Regions from separate parts of the Desulfitobacterium metallireducens DSM 15288 genome, predicted to be linked through region 1. Evidence: riboswitches for the same ligand, from Rfam matches in the RefSeq annotation. Region 1 holds a riboswitch; each other region holds the start of a gene.

Region 1 (4,618 bases):
GTCCTTAAAATAGCTACTATAGGTAATGACCATCCCAAAGGCTATCTTTGTAAAGGATTTTAATTCCCCGCTTCTAAACCGGGCTACAAAGTCGGCAATCTTTTGGCGATTTTCTTCCTTATGACACTCAACAGACCACAACCCCATCACGGGTTTTCCATAAAAATCTTCCTCGAAGGTATTGGCCCAGACCACATTAAAATCTGCATCGGTAACCAAAATTCCCGCTGAAATATCCTTGAAGACTTCACCAAAATCCATTCATATACCTCTCCAGTTCTCAATCAATTTCGCTAATCTTACTAAGAAAACACCAGCACCTAACAACTCAAGGAGTTAAATACTCTGCATAGGCAAAGGTAAAAGGCTCCGTACCCATACACCGATAGGTCTTGATGACTTATAGTTTTCTAGCGCATCTACAGCACGGTTTACTCTAGCCACGATTAACCCGGTCATTTTTCGCACCATTTCATTCCCGTGTAGCAGCTTCCTCAATCATCACTCTGAACCGTTTTGCTCAAGTTTCCTCGCGTTTGCCGCGTGTTATTCTGCCGATGTCAGCACTTCAAGTCAATTTTTGCCGGGTTCGGCTCATCATCAACGGCTACGGCACGGAGTGCATCAAGCATACGCCCGCATTCAACGGCGACACATTGCTCTAGCTGCTCCCACGGAACCTTGGTTCCGAGAGTGTCATATGAAACTGCTATCGCACCATAGAGCGCGAGTCCGATACAGTGCCGTGCTGAATGAATCGTCGACGCACACTGACCGATCGCCCTTGCGGCGGCTTGCGCAGCAGGCTTCCCATCGGCTTCGCGGGCAGCCGCGTGGCACTCGAGGATTTGCTTCTTAGCCTCTGGTAGTTTGATTTTCCCGGCAAGCCATTCCCGAGCGGCATTTAGCGCATTTTGCGGACGCATATCGTCTGGGTAGTGCTTGCTCCACAGCGGCAATATAACTCCCTCGGCATAATCAACCGCCCAATGCGCTAGTGTTGACTTGCTCTGCGTTTTAATCAATTTCACAAGCGACTGAATATACGGCGCGTTCCAGTCACTTAACATTTTTCGTGTTTTTGGCATATTCATCCTCCCATCAGGGGTGATTCCCCGGTCCATAGTGCCATTACTTCCTAATTTCGCTCCCGAGCAGTGCTTTCCCTTTATTGCTTATTTAAACATCTATGTTAAAGCGATTGAAGGGTGACCTAAATCATAATAGGATATGCTTCCCTATCAAGAAAAAAAGGAACACAATATTTGCGTTCCACATCAAAATAGAAAGTATTTTACACGTAATTTGCCGTAATTGACTCCTTGCAGTTTCTCAAGTCACCCGGTGTTCCTTTAAAAAGAATCTGACCGCCTCTGCTACCGCCCTCAGGACCCACGTCAATAATCCAATCGGCATGACGAATGACATCGAGTATGGCTACTAAAATTTCATGCATTCTTCCATTGTTCATATTTTCGTAAATCTGACCTTACTTGTCTTATGGCTATCGAAAGTACAAAAACATCATCAATTAAACCGACTCCAGGAATTACATCTGGGATCAGATCAACTGGTGATATAAAATAAAGCAATGCTCCAATAATAGCCGCGATAGATCCAACAGGTACTTCTCTGTAATTCCCTTTTACCCAATCACCTGCTATTCCAAACATAAGCTGAAGATCATGCCATATTTCATCAAGTGGGCCTCTACTTTCTTTAGCCTTTTCCAAGGCCTTTTTTATGGTTTCTTCAACCTTGCTTGGATTCTTTAAAATATCTTCGCCCTTACTAACATAGCCAGAGAACATATTGATTGCGGCACTTTCATCAAACTTTTTCATTATCCTACCTCCACTTTTATTTAGTGGAGTATAATTTCGACAAAAGCATCTATTTTCCTTGCCAAATTGTAAAAAACCATGTATCAAATCTTGGAAATAAAATACACTATTTACTAAATCGAATTTTACAGGATATTGCCAAGTTATGAAGAATATTAATATTAAATACATAAAGAAAGGAAGAATAGAAGCTGAATCTGGTTTTTCCAGAACGGGGGATCTCGTACTGGGGTGTATCGTGCCGTTAGGTGCGTAGGGCTACACCTGTGCCCAAACCCGTCAACTAACCTCGTAAGCTCAAAAGGTGGCAAATGTTTAAATTTAGTAATCAGAGCTTCAAACGTGTAATCGTGTTTCTCAGTCGTTTCTCACTCAAAGGTATTTCCTTTAAGAAGATTTCTCTGAAAAAGATATCTCTCAAAGACGTCTCTTTCAAACGTATTCCGTGGAAGTCTCCTCAGTTTATCGGCGGAGCCTTGATTGTCACAATCGTATTGGTGGGATCATCCCTCGCTTTTGCCCATCCCCCTGCCTATGCCTTATTGGTTGATTCCAATCAAAAAACCACTGAAGCAGCAACCCAACACGCAGTTGCCCTGAAAATTGATGGCACTACGGTTGCTATTTTAGCAAATGAAGATGAGGCAAACACCTTGCTCCAACAATACAAGGACAGTTTTGCCGATCCGAGTTCCGAAAATAAAATCGACTCGGTGAGTTTTGTTGAAAAGGTGACGATTGAGACGATGGACGCTTCTCCCTCGGAAATTCAACCCCTCGATAAGACCTTGCAACTTCTGATCGATGGCCATCTCACCACCAAGGAGTATACGGTTCAAAAAAATGACTCTTGGTGGTTGGTTGCTCGTAAGAATGATATGTTAACTAAAGATGTCCTCGCAGGAAACCCGGGGATGACCGAGAGTAGTCCGTTAAAACCCGGTCAAGTGATTAAATTGGTGGATACAACACCGTATCTCACTGTGATCAGCAAAGGCACATACACCGAAACCCAAGACATACCTTATAATACCGAAACCAAAACGGATTCGAGTTTGCGAAGCGGCCAAACGAAAGTCATCACTCCAGGGAGCAATGGATCAAAAGTAGTTACTTATGCCTATGAACAAAGAAATGGTCATGATGTCCAACGCAGTGTAACGAGTGAGCAAGTTACAAAACAACCCGTTACACAAGTCGTCCTTCAAGGACCGAAAACTTCAGGGGCTACGAACGTTAGTGTTTCTCGTGGATCTAATGGTTCATCACTTATCAATCACGCTATGAGCTTGATCGGAACGCCTTATGTGTGGGGTGGAACGACCCAAAGCGGGTTTGACTGTTCAGGCTTTACACAATACGTTTATCGTGGGTCGGGAATTTCAATACCCCGTACCTCCTATGCCCAATTTGCTTCTGGGACTTCCGTGAGCCGGAATAACTTATCCCCTGGTGACTTGGTATTTTTCAACACCGATGGACCTGGAGCTTCCCATGTGGGAATCTATATCGGTGGAGGGAGTTTCGTTCATGCCGCTAACCCCCGCCGTGGTGTGACTACAAATAGCTTGAACGAAAGTTATTACGCATCACATTATCTGGGTGCCCGTCGCTATTAAACGATAAAAGGACGTACGAAATCCTGAATTTCGTACGTCCTTTTTAGGTGGAGCCTTTGTTAGCTCTGTTTTTCAAAGCCTCCGTAATATCTTGCATTTCATTTAGATATGCTTGAGGGAATGTAACTTTTATCAAATTCTATTTAGCTCTAAATGTTCAAATACTTCTGACTAAAATTCTTATCATAATAGTCGTGTGACATATTATACCACAATAAACCTCCTTTTTTAGGAGGTTTATTGTATGAGTATTTATCACTTAAACCTGAGATGTAGCACTGAATAAATAGGTGTTATTAGCCACTAAACCGACTTATGAATTGTAACCTTGGTCACATCATAAAACTCCATGCCGCGAATCTTCTTCAGCTGTTTCTTCCATTGAAATGTCCAGAATGTCATCAAATGTAATTTTCGTATCAGCGATGCGCAAGATGCGGTTAACCACATTGAAAAGTAATACCTCACCGCTTATGGAACGATACTCACCATCACAGAAATAGGTAACAGTCGCAATACTGCCTTTTTGCAGCAAGGCAAGCTTCGCGTTAAGTTCGTCCGCCATCTCCTCGGACAGCTCCGTTTTCTGGACAATGCCAAGATCACGCTCTTTCTTCGCCAGAGCCTCATTGAGACCTCTTACGGCAGCAAAGGGCATAAACTGCTTTGCCCGCTCGGATACGGGCATTTTAGCTCTCGGTCTACTTGCTGCCACTCTTATGCCCTCCAATCTGATGGTTCCGCTCACGCGTGGTGGCAGCTTCTTCAAAGTTCATTCCTTTCAGAACAGCATCTTTGCCACATCTCTTCTTGATGCTGAGAACGGCCTTTTGAACCTTATGATTGCGTTCCACTGCTTCGTCCTGCGTATCAAAGAGGCTGAGCTGATGGTATCCCGTTTCAGCTGCCACATTATTGCAGGAGATGTTAATGCGCCGGACGGGTTTACTCTTATCAACGATTCGCTCATAGAGTTCAACAACCGCAGGAATCAGCACCCTATCGGCGCTGGATGGGGTTGCAAGCGATGCCGTTCCTTTTGCCGGGTCAGCACGGAGCGCGTTAGAGTAACCGACTTGTAAGGACACGGAGGCCGTCACAAGCTCTTTCTCTACCAGATCAAGGCAGAGCAAGTCCATCATTTCCCGCACAATC
Region 2 (4,618 bases), 1.4 Mb from region 1:
CTTTAAACGACTAAAAAGTTTTTGCAATACTTTTTCCGGTTCAGGCACAAATTCAAAGGCGGTCATGGAAAAAATTCCATCATAGGTTTCGAGTTGATCAGGAATTTCTGTAATATCAGCATGCCACCAGTGAACACGATTCGTTTTTGAGGTGTTTTCCTCAATCGCCGCTAGTTTCTTTTTGGCCAGAGCCATCATTTCACCGGAAATATCGACTGCAGTGACCTCATAGCCCTCTTGCACAAGCCAGCTCGTATATTGTCCAGTACCACATCCGATCTCAAGAACCTTTGGACCCGGTGTCTTGAACATGGACTGGGCCAGGTGACGTTCAACTTGATCAGATACTGATCCAAGCTCAGTATCATACCAGGAATCATAACGTGCAGCAACGGGGTCAAAAAGTGCTTCGTTCATTCGCAATCACCTCTATTATCTAGTTTCTCTTTCGAGTTTGATTGATCTCGGGGCTCCAAAGTGTAAAGGAACGTGTTCAATTTTAACATCCGTATGTTCGAGCCCAAACCATCTCACCGGAGAAACTGTAATTTCCTTTATATAGAGTCTAAATTGCATGATTAATCGTTCATATAAAGGAAGATCACTATCATAACCCAGTTCTTCACGGACTAAAACAAAACAGAAATCCCCAATGTTACTGTTGACTGCATTTGTAGAATACACTTGCGGTTGTTGTTTTATTTCATCGGCCTCCATCAGATCGGTTACCACTTGCCTTAAATACGTACTCACTTTTTGTTCCATCCTAAATCCCAAACGCAGTTGCACTTTGAAAACAAAATCGGTTCCGAAGTTTTCCACGGAGTAGGCCATCGTCCTGGGTTCATCGGTCACTTCTACGTTTACAAACCAATAAACTTCCGCTCTTTTTGGCCGTTTATCTAAAATCGAATAAATAATTTCATTGTTGACCTTTCCTGGTTTTGATTTGCTGGTTAGATAAACTAAATTCGTGGCATATACCGGAATATGTTCATCTCTTCTAAGATGATCAAGCTTAGTAATATAATCTTCCAATGAAACGGCTTTTGACACAACTTGTTGAAGTTTTGCCGCTTTAAACCATAAAACCATCATGATTAAAATGAGAGAGGCGATAATTATTGTTACAAATCCACCATGGAAAAACTTCGAAGCACTCGAAATGAAAAAAGCAGTTTCCAAAGTTCCAAAAAGGATAACCATTAGAAACGAAAGTACCCTGGATACGTTTTTTTGAAGAAGATAATTAAACAACAAGATTGTGGTCATCAGCATCGTAATAGTAATTGCTAACCCATAAGCTGATTCCATGTGTGCAGAAGTTTGAAAGAAGAGAACCACTCCTATACACGATAACATTAAAAGGATATTAACGATTGGAATGTACATTTGGCCTTTTGACATAGCAGGATAGTAGGTTCTTAATCTCGGTAATAGATCCAACTTAATGGCTTCGGAAACCAGTGTAAAGGATCCGGAAATTAAAGCTTGGGAAGCAATAATCGCGGCTATCGTTGCAAAGGCAACACCAAAGATGCGAAAGTCAGACGGCATCATCTCAAAAAAAGGATTAAATCCTATTATCTTATGAAAGCCCGGATTGTCCTTGATCTGTAATAACCAAGCTCCTTGACCAAAATAGTTAAGCAATAAGCAAATCTTTACAAATGGCCAAGTTGCGTAGATATTTCTTCTCCCGACATGTCCTAAATCCGAATACAACGCTTCTGCTCCCGTTGTAGCTAAGAATACACTACCCAAGATTGCAAATCCGACTTTATTTTCGTCACTAAACAAGAGTTTAATTCCATAGTAGGGAGAAAAAGATTTTAAGATATCAAGGTTTCCGAAAACATGGATAATACCGAAAACACCTAACATGAGAAACCATAAAACCATAATGGGTCCAAATAATCGTCCTATGATCTCAGTTCCCGTTCGTTGGATCAGGAACAGGACACAAAGAATGATAACGGTAATCAAAAGAACAGTGGATTGGTTCGAGCCAAAGTTATTTATATAGCTGGGAATACCTTTTAATCCTTCTACAGCAGTTGTGACAGTAACGGCCGGAGTCAAAACGCCGTCTGCTAAAAGGGCTGCTCCCCCAATCATCGCTGGAACAATCAGCCAGGCACCCCGCTTTCGAATTAGTGAATACAGGGCAAGGATGCCGCCTTCTCCATGATTATCTGCTTTGAGTGCAATTAGAACGTACTTGATCGTGGTAAGTAAGGTAAGAGTCCAGAAAATAAGGGAAAGAGAACCGTATATAAATTCAGGGGTAATTGATCTTAATCCACCGTTACCTTCAACTAATGCCTTCATAACATATAAGGGTGATGTACCAATATCACCATAAACAACACCGATTGTTACGAGCATACCAGCTAAGGTTAAGGGCCGTTCTTTGCAGATATTTAATGCCTTTTCCATTGTTCTATCCCTTCATATCTATTTGTAAGCCTTCTGTATAAACAATTTTACGTAGGTAGTCGCGTATGAAGTTTTCTCGATTAGCTACAAGTTTATTTCATACTGTGATGTTCACAAAAAAGAAAAAACCCCATTTGGGGTTAATGTCTTGCATAACAAACCAAAGGGTATGGTTTGCTTTTTGCCCCCTTTCAACGCTTACGAGGTTAGCTGTCGGGTTCGGATTGAAAGGAATTTACCCGTCACCTTTCGGTGATTCACCCCATTTGGCTAATCGATAGCCGGACTTGGTTCCCCCGCTTCCATAGAATTCAGCGCTGGCTATATTTAACTTAAACTATAATAATCCCTATATATTAGATTGTATAGCACCAAATTTGGGCAGATACTTTTTATATTCTCCAATAAGGCCTATATTTTACTGTAGTTCGTTTGATTATTAACAACATGCGCTATATCTTCATTTTTCTACAAAATCCTCGACTTTTGTGTTAGAGTCTTAAACAATTTGAATACTAAGTTGACAGACAAAATGTGTTGTTGTAGACTGAGCTTAATTATATATTAACCTCACTTTTAATGGTGAGGTAGAGGCGCGGCTTTCAACAGTCTTTAGTAGAGTTTGAGATGCGGAGAAACTAAGGAGAAGGGTAGGTCGCCGAAGTTAATAATATTCTCAGTATTATTAGCTGGGTCTGTAGTTAAGAGCTACAGGACTGTCTCAATAAACTACCCAGTTTATTGAGTTGAGCTATCTCATTTGGGATTAAAAGGGGGAATATAGGGTAACTATACAAATAGAGACCTGAGTTCATCTCAGGTCTTTTTTTAATGGTTTAAAATTAGTAGAATTAAAGGAGAGGGTATTTGTGAGAAAGAAGTTAACGTTATTATTTGTAATTTCCTTATCTCTTATCATGTTGGTATCAGGATGCGGATCAAGCAATAGCACTGAAAGTTCAAAAGCCCCTGCAGCCGCAACAAATGGAACCTTCAAGGTTGGGATGGAAGCGGGATATGCGCCGTTCAACTGGACTCAAAAGGATGCGTCCAATGGTGGGGTTAAAATCGAGGGAACTTCAGAATATGCTGGCGGTTATGACGTAGAAATCGCTAAGAAAATTGCAAAAGGGTTAGGAAAAGATCTCGTTATTGTTAAAACAGAATGGGATGGTCTTGTTCCTGCCTTAACTTCGGGTAAGATTGATGCGATCATCGCAGGGATGTCTCCGACTGAAAAACGTAAGGAAACCATTGATTTCACAAACAACTACTATAAATCTAATTTGGTCATGGTCGTTAAAAACGGCGGAAAATATCAAGGCGCGACTTCGATTCAAGATTTCAAAGGTGCGAAAATCACAGCTCAATTAAACACCTTCCATTATTCAGTGATTGATCAAATTAATGGTGTTGCTAAACAACCCGCGATGGACAATTTCCCAGCAATGAGGGTTGCTCTTGAATCAGGGGTTATTGATGGATATGTTTCAGAACGACCGGAAGCTGTAAGTGCTCAAACTGCGAATTCTAATTTCAAAATGGTTGAATTTAAAGAGGGTTTTGTGACTTCACCGGATGATACGGCAATTGCTGTGGGAATTGCTAAAGGAAGTCAGCTCACTCCTAAAATCAATGAAATCTTAGCGGGAATTTCAGAGCAAGAACAGACAAGTATTATGGATACGGCAATTAAGAATCAACCCGCTACTAAATAAGGTTGGAACATTTTAATATGATTATCAAAACCGGCTACATTATAATGCAGTCGGTTTTATGATGTTTCTATCATAAGGAGGAGAAAAATGAGCTTTCAATGGCTTGTAAGAATTGTTTCAGAAAACGGGCCCATGTTCATTCGTGGCGCTGGATTGACCCTTTATATTTCCTTGATTGGTACAATTATTGGTTCAATAATTGGGCTATTAGTAGGAATTATTCGGACGATCCCCATGCCTGAGCGTGGAGTGAAAAGACAATTTTTAAGAGTAATCAATGCTATTCTATCGATATATATTGAATTCTTCCGCGGAACGCCGATGATTGTTCAGGCTATGGTTATCTATTATGGTTCGGCGCAAGCTTTTGGCTTGGATATCAATCGTACAGTGGCAGCCATCTTTATCGTATCCATTAACACAGGAGCCTATATGTCAGAAATCGTGCGTGGTGGTATTGT
Region 3 (4,618 bases), 640 kb from region 1:
CTTATGAACAAATGCGTAAAGAAGTAACCTCTTTTTTAAAAGGAGATCAGCATAAAATAATTACTCAACTCGAACAGAAGATGCAGGATGCTGCAGAGGCCTTAGAATTTGAAAGGGCTAAAGAATATCGCGATTTAATCGCCGATTTGCGAAAAGTCGGTGAAAAACAAAATATTACCCTCAACGATTTTGTGGATCGGGATGTCTTAGGTTATTCTGTCACTAAAGATCAAATCTGTATTCAAGTCTTCTACCTCCGTCAAGGCAAGTTGTTATCCCGAGACAACTTTATTTTTCCTTTCTTTGAAAACCCAGAAGAAGCTTTCATTTCCTTCGTAGCTCAATTTTACACAGACAAGATCACCCTTCCTCAGGAAATCCTTGTTCCGCCAATTGATATTACGCTCTTATCTCGGCTCTTTCCGATCCTAGCTCCCCAAAAAGGACAGAAACGCGACTTAGTGCATATGGCGATGGAAAATGCTAAAAAAACGTTGCATGACCAAATTACACTTGAGGTGCGACATATCGAAGAGAACCTGCAAGCTTTAGATGATTTGGGGAAATCGTTAAATCTTTCTGCTCCCCGTATCATTGAATCCTTCGATATTTCAAATACTGCGGGTACAAACACCGTTGCTGGCATGGTTCAGTTTTTGGACGGTAAGCCCAATCGCCATAACTACCGTAAGTTTAAAATTTATCCGATGGCCAATATGGACGATACCGCAGCAATGCGCCAAGTTATAACCCGCCGCTATAACCGCCTTAAACAAGAAAACTCACACCTCCCGGACCTGATACTACTCGATGGAGGTAAAGGACAAATTAGTGCTGCTCTTGATGCTCTCCATTCCCTCCAGTTAAATATCCCCATTGCGGGTATGGTAAAAAATGATCATCACCAAACAGCAGGTTTGCTCAATGAAAAAGGACTTCCTGTTATAGTTGAAAAGAATTCGCCTACCTTTCATTTATTAGAGCGCATCCAAAATGAAGTTCACCGTTTCGCGATTACCTTCCATCGCCAACAGCGCGCCAAAAATATGATCCTATCCGAATTAGATGGAATCCCTGGAGTAGGTCCCAAACGTCGTCAAACCCTTCTCCGCTACTTTAAATCAACGGCTAAGGTTCGTACAGCCAGTTTAGAAGAGCTCCAGAAAGCAGGCTTACCCGCTCAGATTGCCGAAATCATCTATCAGCACTTTCAGGAGGAAAAGAAACGTGATTCTTAATTATCGTGTGGAACTGTGCCGTGAGTGCTATTTTAAGCGAACCCAGCAGTGCACTAAAACCGACTTTTATATTCATAATTTAACATCTGCCGAGCCCGGTGGGGAGTGCTCTGGCTATAAACCAGTTCCCTGGCTTCCCAGTCAGCTTTGAGAAAGGCATAAAAAGAGAGTAGCAAAATTGCTACTCTCTTTTTATGCCCTCTGTACTAGTTTGTGACTCTTCTTGCTCCCATATAACGGGAAGCATAGTAACTCTCCGATAAACTTGTGGTTCTAACTCCACTGTTTGAGGCATGAACGAAACTTCCTCCACCGACATAGATTCCAACATGGGAAGCTCCCTGATCATAAGTCGAGAAAAACACCAAGTCTCCAGGTTGTAATTGATTGCGAGAAACTGCAGACCCTACTCCAAATTGAGCGTAAGAAGTACGTGGCAAACTTATTCCTGACCCTTTAAACACATATTGGGTATAACCAGAACAATCAAAACCGCTCCGGCTTGTTCCTCCAAATACATAAGAGGTACCAATAAGGCTCATTGCGTTACTTACCAATTTGGAAGAATCAGTACTGCTACTCCGAGATACTTGTGTTTGTTGTTTAGTTGCACTTGCAACTTGCTTTGGCTTACTTGCAGTTTCTTTCTTCGTTTCAGTCTTTGCAACTTCTGCCTTCCTGTCTTCAGCTACGGCAACTTGGACTTTTGGAGTAGGCTCAGCCTGTTTAGTCTGAGTTTTTCCCGCTGAAGCAATTATTTTGTTGCGTGTTGCTGAAGCTGAATATCCAGACACAGAGTTTGATGATAATACTATTGTCTTCAAACTAGTCGTAGGTTCAGCAGCCTGGGCAGGGTAATGTGCACCCATTAAACTACTGAATAGCAGTACGCTGGACAAAGTCATACTGCCCACCCACACTTTACGTGAGGATGAAATCATTAAACGGAATCCACCTTTCTTTGCTTACGAGGTTAGTTGACGGATTCGGGCATCAAGGTGTAAAGCCCTACGCAATCACTTGCGATTCACCCCATAGGAAATCCCCCGCTCTGTAGTCTCAGCTCACAAGTGATCTAACCCTACAGAATTCAGCAGAACTGATTATTTTATTATTATTCGATAAAGAGCCTTAAATTCCTCCATCTAATTTATGGTAATTTAAAGTTAAAAACCAAAAACACCTCTCATAAGAGAGGTGTGCCTTTGGGCTTTAGGACATCAGTGAAAAAATATTACGGCTTAGGTCAAGTAGGTTTTCCCGCTAAGATCCCCAGGTTTCCCTTGAGGCGGTTTCCCTTTTCTCTTAACCTGAGGTGTTACCAGCACTCAGAACTTGATCGCCACTGAGACCGCACTTCAATCCTCACTGATTATCGTTCTAGAAGTTTTCCTTGACACTCCTTAACAATCTAGCCTCTTTTGCAGAAAAGAATTTCCGGCAGACTGAACTATATCGGCCAACATAGTCCAAGTCCCTCTCACCTTCCCAACTTTTCCACCTCAAGGCAGGCTACGCTGCACTAAGTTCCTTCCTAATGCAGGTTCATACCCCAAGCCGTAACCCCTAAAGGAACCACGTACTTAGGCCTCCACGGTTAAGGGTAGCGCCCGCATGCCATTGCGGATCCCCCTGAACCTTAACTCCCAGCAGCAACCCTCGACTGGGCGTCGTAAGCCACCACCAGGAACTTCATCGGTATGCCCTCGGCGGATTCTTAGGCCCGCCTTCGATTGCCATTTCGTGCACTAGAATAACGCACCATTGCCCAAAGGAATAATAAATACTATATCTATTTTACATGGTTATATGAAACTTTAAAACTGGCCTCTATCTATTCATACTCAAGAGAATCTCTAAAAATGAATGCAATCATGACGATACGTTTAGAAATATTAACCTAAGATTAAATATCTGCTAATCTCTAATATTCCCCAAATTTGCGGATATACCCTAAAAGATTAATATAAACACCATATAAGCAAAATAAATAAAGAGCTTAAAAAGCTCTTTATTTAATGAATTAACTCCCGCAACTGCTGCAACCCGAATCACAGCCACCACCAGGATTATTCGTTTTGATTTCGAACCCACCACCATACTGAGACTCTACATAATCGATAACTGCACCTTCAAGATATTCTGTCAGTTTATCCTCAGTAAGGATCGTGACTCCAAAACCTTCATCTACAATATCATTTTCATTCTTTGACTCATCCAGAGTCATGCCGAAATTCGGCCCTCCTCAGCCAAAGCCAGCGACATAGAGACGCAAGTAGGAATTATCTTTATTCTGACTTGCAATAACCTCTTTCACCTTCTGGGCTGCGATTTCTGTAATACCAACCATAACTCAATCGCGCTCCTTTTTTAGAATCATTTTAATTAGTTTGGATATGAACTTATGATACATGGAATTTTGCACAATGTCAAACTGATTCTTTAGTATAAGATGACATTTTAAACAAGTTTAGCGTCATTACCTGGTTTTAGATCCTTCCACAAGCGTTTAATTTCCATTTCAACATTGGCCGGTAAATCTTGGGCATTTTCTTGAAGTCGATTCATTTGAAATTTTACTTGTTCGACGAAATTCGAATTTTCCGGCCAAATAATATACGCTTGAGTTTGAGAAGTAAATGTATTTTTTATAAGTAAGATAAAAACAACAACAACCAATAAACGCCATAAGGTTTTAAACAATGGATTATCCGACCTTTCTCTTCAAGATAATCCTAGTATAACCCGCCAGCATGACGTTTAAGCTTAACCATGAACCCAGTTGGATAAATAAGATTTCTGTTCCTCACTTAAATCATCAATTTGGAGACCTAATGCTTCAAGTTTAAGACAAGCAACACGTAGATCTGCTTCATGAGGGACGGGATACACTTTTACGGGCAAGGGTTCAGCTTGTGTTGCTAAAGCATACAAAGACAGAGCCTGGAGAGCAAATGTCATGTCCATAACTTCTGCAGGATGACCATCCCCAGCCGCCAGGTTCACAAGCCGTCCTTCAGCAAGCAAGAAAAGCTTTCTCCCATCAGCGAGTTTAAACTCCTCAATATTTGGGCGAACAATACGGGTCTCGCTAGCTAACGCCTTCAAATCATCTTTGTTAACTTCAACATCAAAATGACCAGCATTAGCAAGGATCGCGCCATTCTTCATGACCTCAAAGTGCTCACCGCGAATAACATCTTTATCTCCAGTCACTGTGACAAAGAAATCTCCTCGAGTTGCGGCTTCGATCATTGGCATAACTTGAAAGCCATCCATCCAAGCCTCATTAGCCTTAATAGCGTCCACTTCGCAAACAATAACACGAGCGCCAAGACCTTTGGCCCGCATAGCTACACCTTTACCGCACCAGCCATACC
Region 4 (4,618 bases), 1.1 Mb from region 1:
ACCGGGTCATCGGTAAAAACGGAGACTTGACAGGGTATGCTGGAGGAATTCATCTGAAGGAGCGTTTACTTGCGCTGGAGAAGCTCGATCAGAGAATACACGAATAGAGGGAGGAAGATGAATGTGGAAGGGAAAAATATTTTTAATGGGGTCGAACATATTGGTATAAAAACCCTCAATATAGAGGAAGGAATTCGATTTTATACAGAGGTACTTGACTTTGAGCTTTTATATAGGAAGAAACCGGGAGACTCTGAACTTGCCTTTCTTCGACTGGGAGGAACGGTCATAGAACTCGTTGAAATCAAAGAGGGACAGCGTTTTGAGGACGGATGGGTTAATCATCTTGCCTTCACTGTATCGGATATCAATAAGGCTGTAGCATGGTTAAAACAAAATCAGGTTACACTCCTTCAGGAAGAGCCTAAATCAATTGGCGACGGAAGATATAATTTCTTTTTCCGTGGGCCATCTGGAGAAAAGTTGGAGTTGTTTCAAGAATTGAAGATTGCCTTTGAACATTTTCCAGATGTCTGATAATCTTAGGTAGGATTTCCTTCCTATTAAAATCGTTTTATTAAAGGGTGTGATCATGAAGAGATGGGATTTGCACGGTTTTCTGCCTGGCAAAATGGGGAGAAGCGGTATAATACGTTGAATAAACATCTGCGAGAGACTTTTGGTGAAAAAGTTTTTAAGGTTTCTTTAGACGGTGGCTTTACTTGTCCGAACCGAGATGGAACTAGAGGTTGGGGTGGGTGTATCTATTGTAGTTCTCGTGGTTCTGGAGATTTTGCTGGAGAAGTCTCACATTCAATAGAACAACAATTTGTCGAAGTTAAAGAAAGAATGTGTAAAAAATGGCCCAAGGCTAAGTACTTAGCCTATTTTCAGGCCTATACCAATACCTATGCACCGGTTTCTAAACTTCGCGAGGTCTATGAAGAAGCCCTATGTCAAGAGGACGTTGTCGGGATATCTATTGCAACTCGTCCGGATTGTTTGCCTGAAGAAGTGTTAGATTACCTGGAAGAGCTTAATCAAAGAACCTATCTTTGGGTTGAGCTTGGGCTACAGAGTATTCACGATCGAACAATGAATTGGGTTAGAAGAGGGCATACCTATGATGAGTTTTTAGCGGGAGTTGCAGCTCTTCATGATCGGGGAATACGTGTTTGCGTCCACGTTATTCTAGGCTTTCCAGGAGAAACGTATGAGGATATGATGGCGACAGCTCAGGCGGTGGCAGCGCTACCTGTTCAGGGAATTAAGATCCATTTACTCCATATTATCAAAGGAACTCCCTTAGCAAAGTTATATGAAAGGGAGTCGTTTCCTCTACCTACGTTTGAAGAGTATGTTAGCCTTGTTAGCGATATTCTTGAAGTATTACCCCCGCAAATGATCATTCACCGTTTGACAGGTGATGGAGCGCCTGATGATCTAATTGCTCCTTTATGGAGTCGTAAAAAATGGGAAGTCTTAAATGCAATAGATCGGGAATTACTAAAGAGGGATACCTGGCAAGGTAAATCCTTTAGCAAAGATCTAGAAACATAAAAAATAAAAAAGTAAGGGCCTAAGATGGCCCTTAACTCATGTGCATTTTAATTAGTAGTTAGGGTAGTGAATAATATTTCCCTCCCAGGTTCGCAGGGTAGCCTCTTCATCATCTAAGGAAAGTAGATACTGGGGTAGAATTGGCGTTTTTCCTTTTCCACCAGGAGCATTAATTATATAGGTAGGAATGGCTAAACCGGAAGTAAATCCTCTGAGCTTTTCCATAATATCTAGACCATTTTCAATTTTAGGAATAAAATGATGTGTGCCCTTGACATGTTTCGCATGAAAGATATAGTATGGACGAACTCGAATTTTCAAAAGCTCTTGGTTTAACCGTATCATTATATCGGGTGTATCATTAATATTTTTCAGAAGCACAGCTTGATTCCCTAAAACTACTCCGGCAGAAATAAGCTTATCCGCAGCCTTTTTGGCTTCTGCTGTAACTTCCTTAGGATGATTAAATTGGGTGTTGATATAAATCGGCGGATACTGCGCTAAAATGGAGCACAGTTCATCGGTGATCCGCATGGGAAGGGTGACGGGGACCCGGGTACCAATCCGCTTGATTTCTACATGAGGAATGGAGTGTAATTCTTCGAGAAGCCAATGGAGCGTAAGGTCGCTTAACATCAAGGCATCTCCACCTGTAATTAAGACATCACGAATTTCTGGATTGGCTCGGATATAGTCTAAAGCGGCTTGGAGTTGAGCACGGGTCTCGTGGCTATCGGTTTCACCGATATTTCTGCGTCTTTGGCAATGACGACAATACATAGCACAGAGATTGGTGACATTGATAATTAACCGATCGGGATATCGTCGTGTAATGCAAGGAGCAGGATTGGTAAAAGCTTCACCCATAGGGTCTTCTTCTCCGGTTAAATCCAGTAGTTCCTCGATCCGTGGAAGACCTTGTAAACGGATAGGATCCCATGGGTTAGAAGAGTCCATTAAGCTTAAATAATAGGGGGAAATAGCCCATCGATAGGTTCTTCCGACTTCAAGGATATCTTGTGCTGCTTGCTCAGTTAGAGGCAAGAGTTCTTGCAAGATCTGCAAATCCGTAATCCTGTTTTTCATCTGCCAGTGCCAATTTTCCCAATCCTCAAGAGTAGCCTTAAAGGTTGTAAGGATTCGATCTCGACTTTGAAGGTATTCATCCTTTAAAAGAAAACCTGTAGGAATTTTCTCTTTACGATTCATGTAAGGTATGGCCTTTAGCTTTAGCTCATTTGCACGATGTAAGGATTGCAATCTTTCATTTAATTCTTTTGATTCTACTGCCAATGAATTTCCCCCTTTTTATGTTGTACTTATCTTTTGGGAAATTAAAAGGAGCCTATAGTGGCCCCTAAGAGATCGAATGTGCTGATTAATAAAATCAGTACTTCTTGTGCGAGCTAGCTTACGAGGTTAGCTGACGGATTCGAGCGCACGCTCTACGCATAAGATGCGATTCACCCCAAAAAGTGGTTCCCCCGTTTCCCCTTAGGAATTAGGCCTTATTTAATTTTTATTATTTGTAATTGATTACCAACAACTTTATAATAACATAAAGGTTGTTACCAGTCAATGGGATTGAAGAGTTAATAATTGGTAATGATATTTTATGAGTTAAATGTTTCAAGGAGTGAATTGTAGAAATGGAACAGTCACGTTATCAAGAGATCGCCCTCGAAATTGCCCATTCTATCGTTATGAGTGAATATCAAGAAGGGGAAAGAATACATGGACGGTCGACGTTGGCGGGTCGATTCAATGTTTCTCCAGAAACCATTCGCCGCGCTATTGCAATCTTGCAAAATGCAGGCGTTGTTATGGTGAATCAAGGGATCGGAATTACGGTAACCTCAAAGGCTCAAGCCGAAAAGTTTTTGAGAGCGTTTGATCAGAAAACGGAAGTTCATGTGTTTCTTTCGGAATTAAATGAGTATATGGAGAAACGCAGGCAACTTGATTTAAAAATTGAGGGACATTTGAATAAAATTTTACTATATACAGATCGTATGATGTCTCGCTGGATGGATGTAGCAGAAGTCGAAGTGGGCAAAGATTCAGTAGCGGCAGGGCAAACCCTGACCCAACTCAAAATTCGAGAACGGACAGGCCTTACCGTTGTCGCAGTTGTCCGAAAAGGGATTGAACAATTCTCTCCGAATTCTGGATTTGTAATTGAGAGCGGAGATGTACTTCTAGTTGTGGGGGCAGAGCAGGGAAGAGAAAAACTCCAAGAAATACTTTAATGAATACAGGAAGTCGCACCTCACTGTCGAACTCTTAACTTTATTAAAGTGTAACTAGAGCTATCGCTATCGCTAAGTTTTCTTTAGAAATTGAGGGATGCGACAGATGACTTGGATTTTCTTGTTGGTTTTAGGAGCAGAGGTTGTGATGAGTATAGCCTCGCAAAATCTTCGGCTTCTTCTCGTTTTTCTGATCGGGAATATGCTTTACTTGCTTCTTTACACTGAGTATCAACGACGGCGGATTCGGAGTTTGACCACTGAACGCAATGTGGAAGTCAGCTTCAAGATTGCCCACGAAACGCTTCCTTATCTTCGAAGAGGTCTTAATGCGCAGAATGCTGAATTTATGGCTAAAATTATTCAAGAGATCGGTCAAGTCGCTGCAGTTTCAATTACAGACTGTACGAAGCAATTGGCTTATTTAGGTGTAGGCTGTGACCAACATCATCCTGGGGATAAGATCTTGACGGCAGCAACCCAGGAAGTGATTCGGACAGGAAATTATAAAATCGTCCGAACACAAAAGGAATTAAATTGTCCGCGTCAAAATGTTTGTGATTGTCCTATTGCAGCTGCAGTAGTGGTGCCTCTGCATTCTCAAGGAAAAGTTGTTGGCACGGTGAAACTCTATGAAACTAAAGATGGGCACCTGTCTCCTGATTTGATCCGGCTTGCTTTAGGAATGGCCCAACTTCTTAGTCTTCAGATCGAACTGGCTGAATTAGATCATCAGGCTAAGCTGGCGACAGAAGCTCAACTTGATGCTCTGCAGGCTCAGATCAATCCCCATTTTTTCTTTAATGTGC

Evidence for each region. Region 1 has a riboswitch for cyclic di-AMP ahead of DESME_RS09000 (C40 family peptidase). Riboswitches for the same ligand answer to the same signal wherever they lie in the genome.
Region 2: another riboswitch for cyclic di-AMP. It lies ahead of DESME_RS02485 (KUP/HAK/KT family potassium transporter); the one in region 1 lies ahead of DESME_RS09000 (C40 family peptidase).
Region 3: another riboswitch for cyclic di-AMP. It lies ahead of DESME_RS06020 (C40 family peptidase); the one in region 1 lies ahead of DESME_RS09000 (C40 family peptidase).
Region 4: another riboswitch for cyclic di-AMP. It lies ahead of eam (glutamate 2,3-aminomutase); the one in region 1 lies ahead of DESME_RS09000 (C40 family peptidase).

The regions. Positions count from the first base shown of each region.
Region 1 covers NZ_CP007032.1:1,878,427-1,883,044, forward strand. The annotation lists gene DESME_RS08985 (hypothetical protein) at 1-261, opposite strand, end outside; gene DESME_RS08990 (putative immunity protein) at 561-1,088, opposite strand; gene DESME_RS15915 (excinuclease ABC subunit A) at 1,295-1,456, opposite strand; gene DESME_RS08995 (YkvA family protein) at 1,449-1,844, opposite strand; cyclic di-AMP (ydaO/yuaA leader) riboswitch at 2,024-2,157, shown strand; gene DESME_RS09000 (C40 family peptidase) at 2,156-3,463, shown strand; gene DESME_RS09005 (YolD-like family protein) at 3,801-4,178, opposite strand; gene DESME_RS09010 (Y-family DNA polymerase) at 4,165-4,618, opposite strand, start outside.
Region 2 covers NZ_CP007032.1:510,286-514,903, forward strand. The annotation lists gene DESME_RS02480 (class I SAM-dependent methyltransferase) at 1-417, opposite strand, end outside; gene DESME_RS02485 (KUP/HAK/KT family potassium transporter) at 433-2,439, opposite strand; cyclic di-AMP (ydaO/yuaA leader) riboswitch at 2,620-2,766, opposite strand; lysine riboswitch at 3,020-3,201, shown strand; gene DESME_RS02490 (transporter substrate-binding domain-containing protein) at 3,309-4,157, shown strand; gene DESME_RS02495 (amino acid ABC transporter permease) at 4,245-4,618, shown strand, end outside.
Region 3 covers NZ_CP007032.1:1,237,014-1,241,631, reverse strand. The annotation lists gene uvrC (excinuclease ABC subunit UvrC) at 1-1,238, shown strand, start outside; gene DESME_RS06020 (C40 family peptidase) at 1,445-2,179, opposite strand; cyclic di-AMP (ydaO/yuaA leader) riboswitch at 2,186-2,313, opposite strand; gene DESME_RS15880 (HesB/IscA family protein) at 3,262-3,588, opposite strand; gene DESME_RS06010 (hypothetical protein) at 3,699-3,941, opposite strand; gene DESME_RS06005 (adenosylhomocysteinase) at 4,005-4,618, opposite strand, start outside.
Region 4 covers NZ_CP007032.1:807,510-812,127, forward strand. The annotation lists gene DESME_RS03880 (methylated-DNA--[protein]-cysteine S-methyltransferase) at 1-107, shown strand, start outside; gene DESME_RS03885 (VOC family protein) at 124-537, shown strand; gene mnmL (tRNA modification radical SAM protein MnmL/YtqA) at 601-1,560, shown strand; gene eam (glutamate 2,3-aminomutase) at 1,612-2,853, opposite strand; cyclic di-AMP (ydaO/yuaA leader) riboswitch at 2,953-3,078, opposite strand; gene DESME_RS03900 (GntR family transcriptional regulator) at 3,210-3,809, shown strand; gene DESME_RS03905 (histidine kinase) at 3,916-4,618, shown strand, end outside.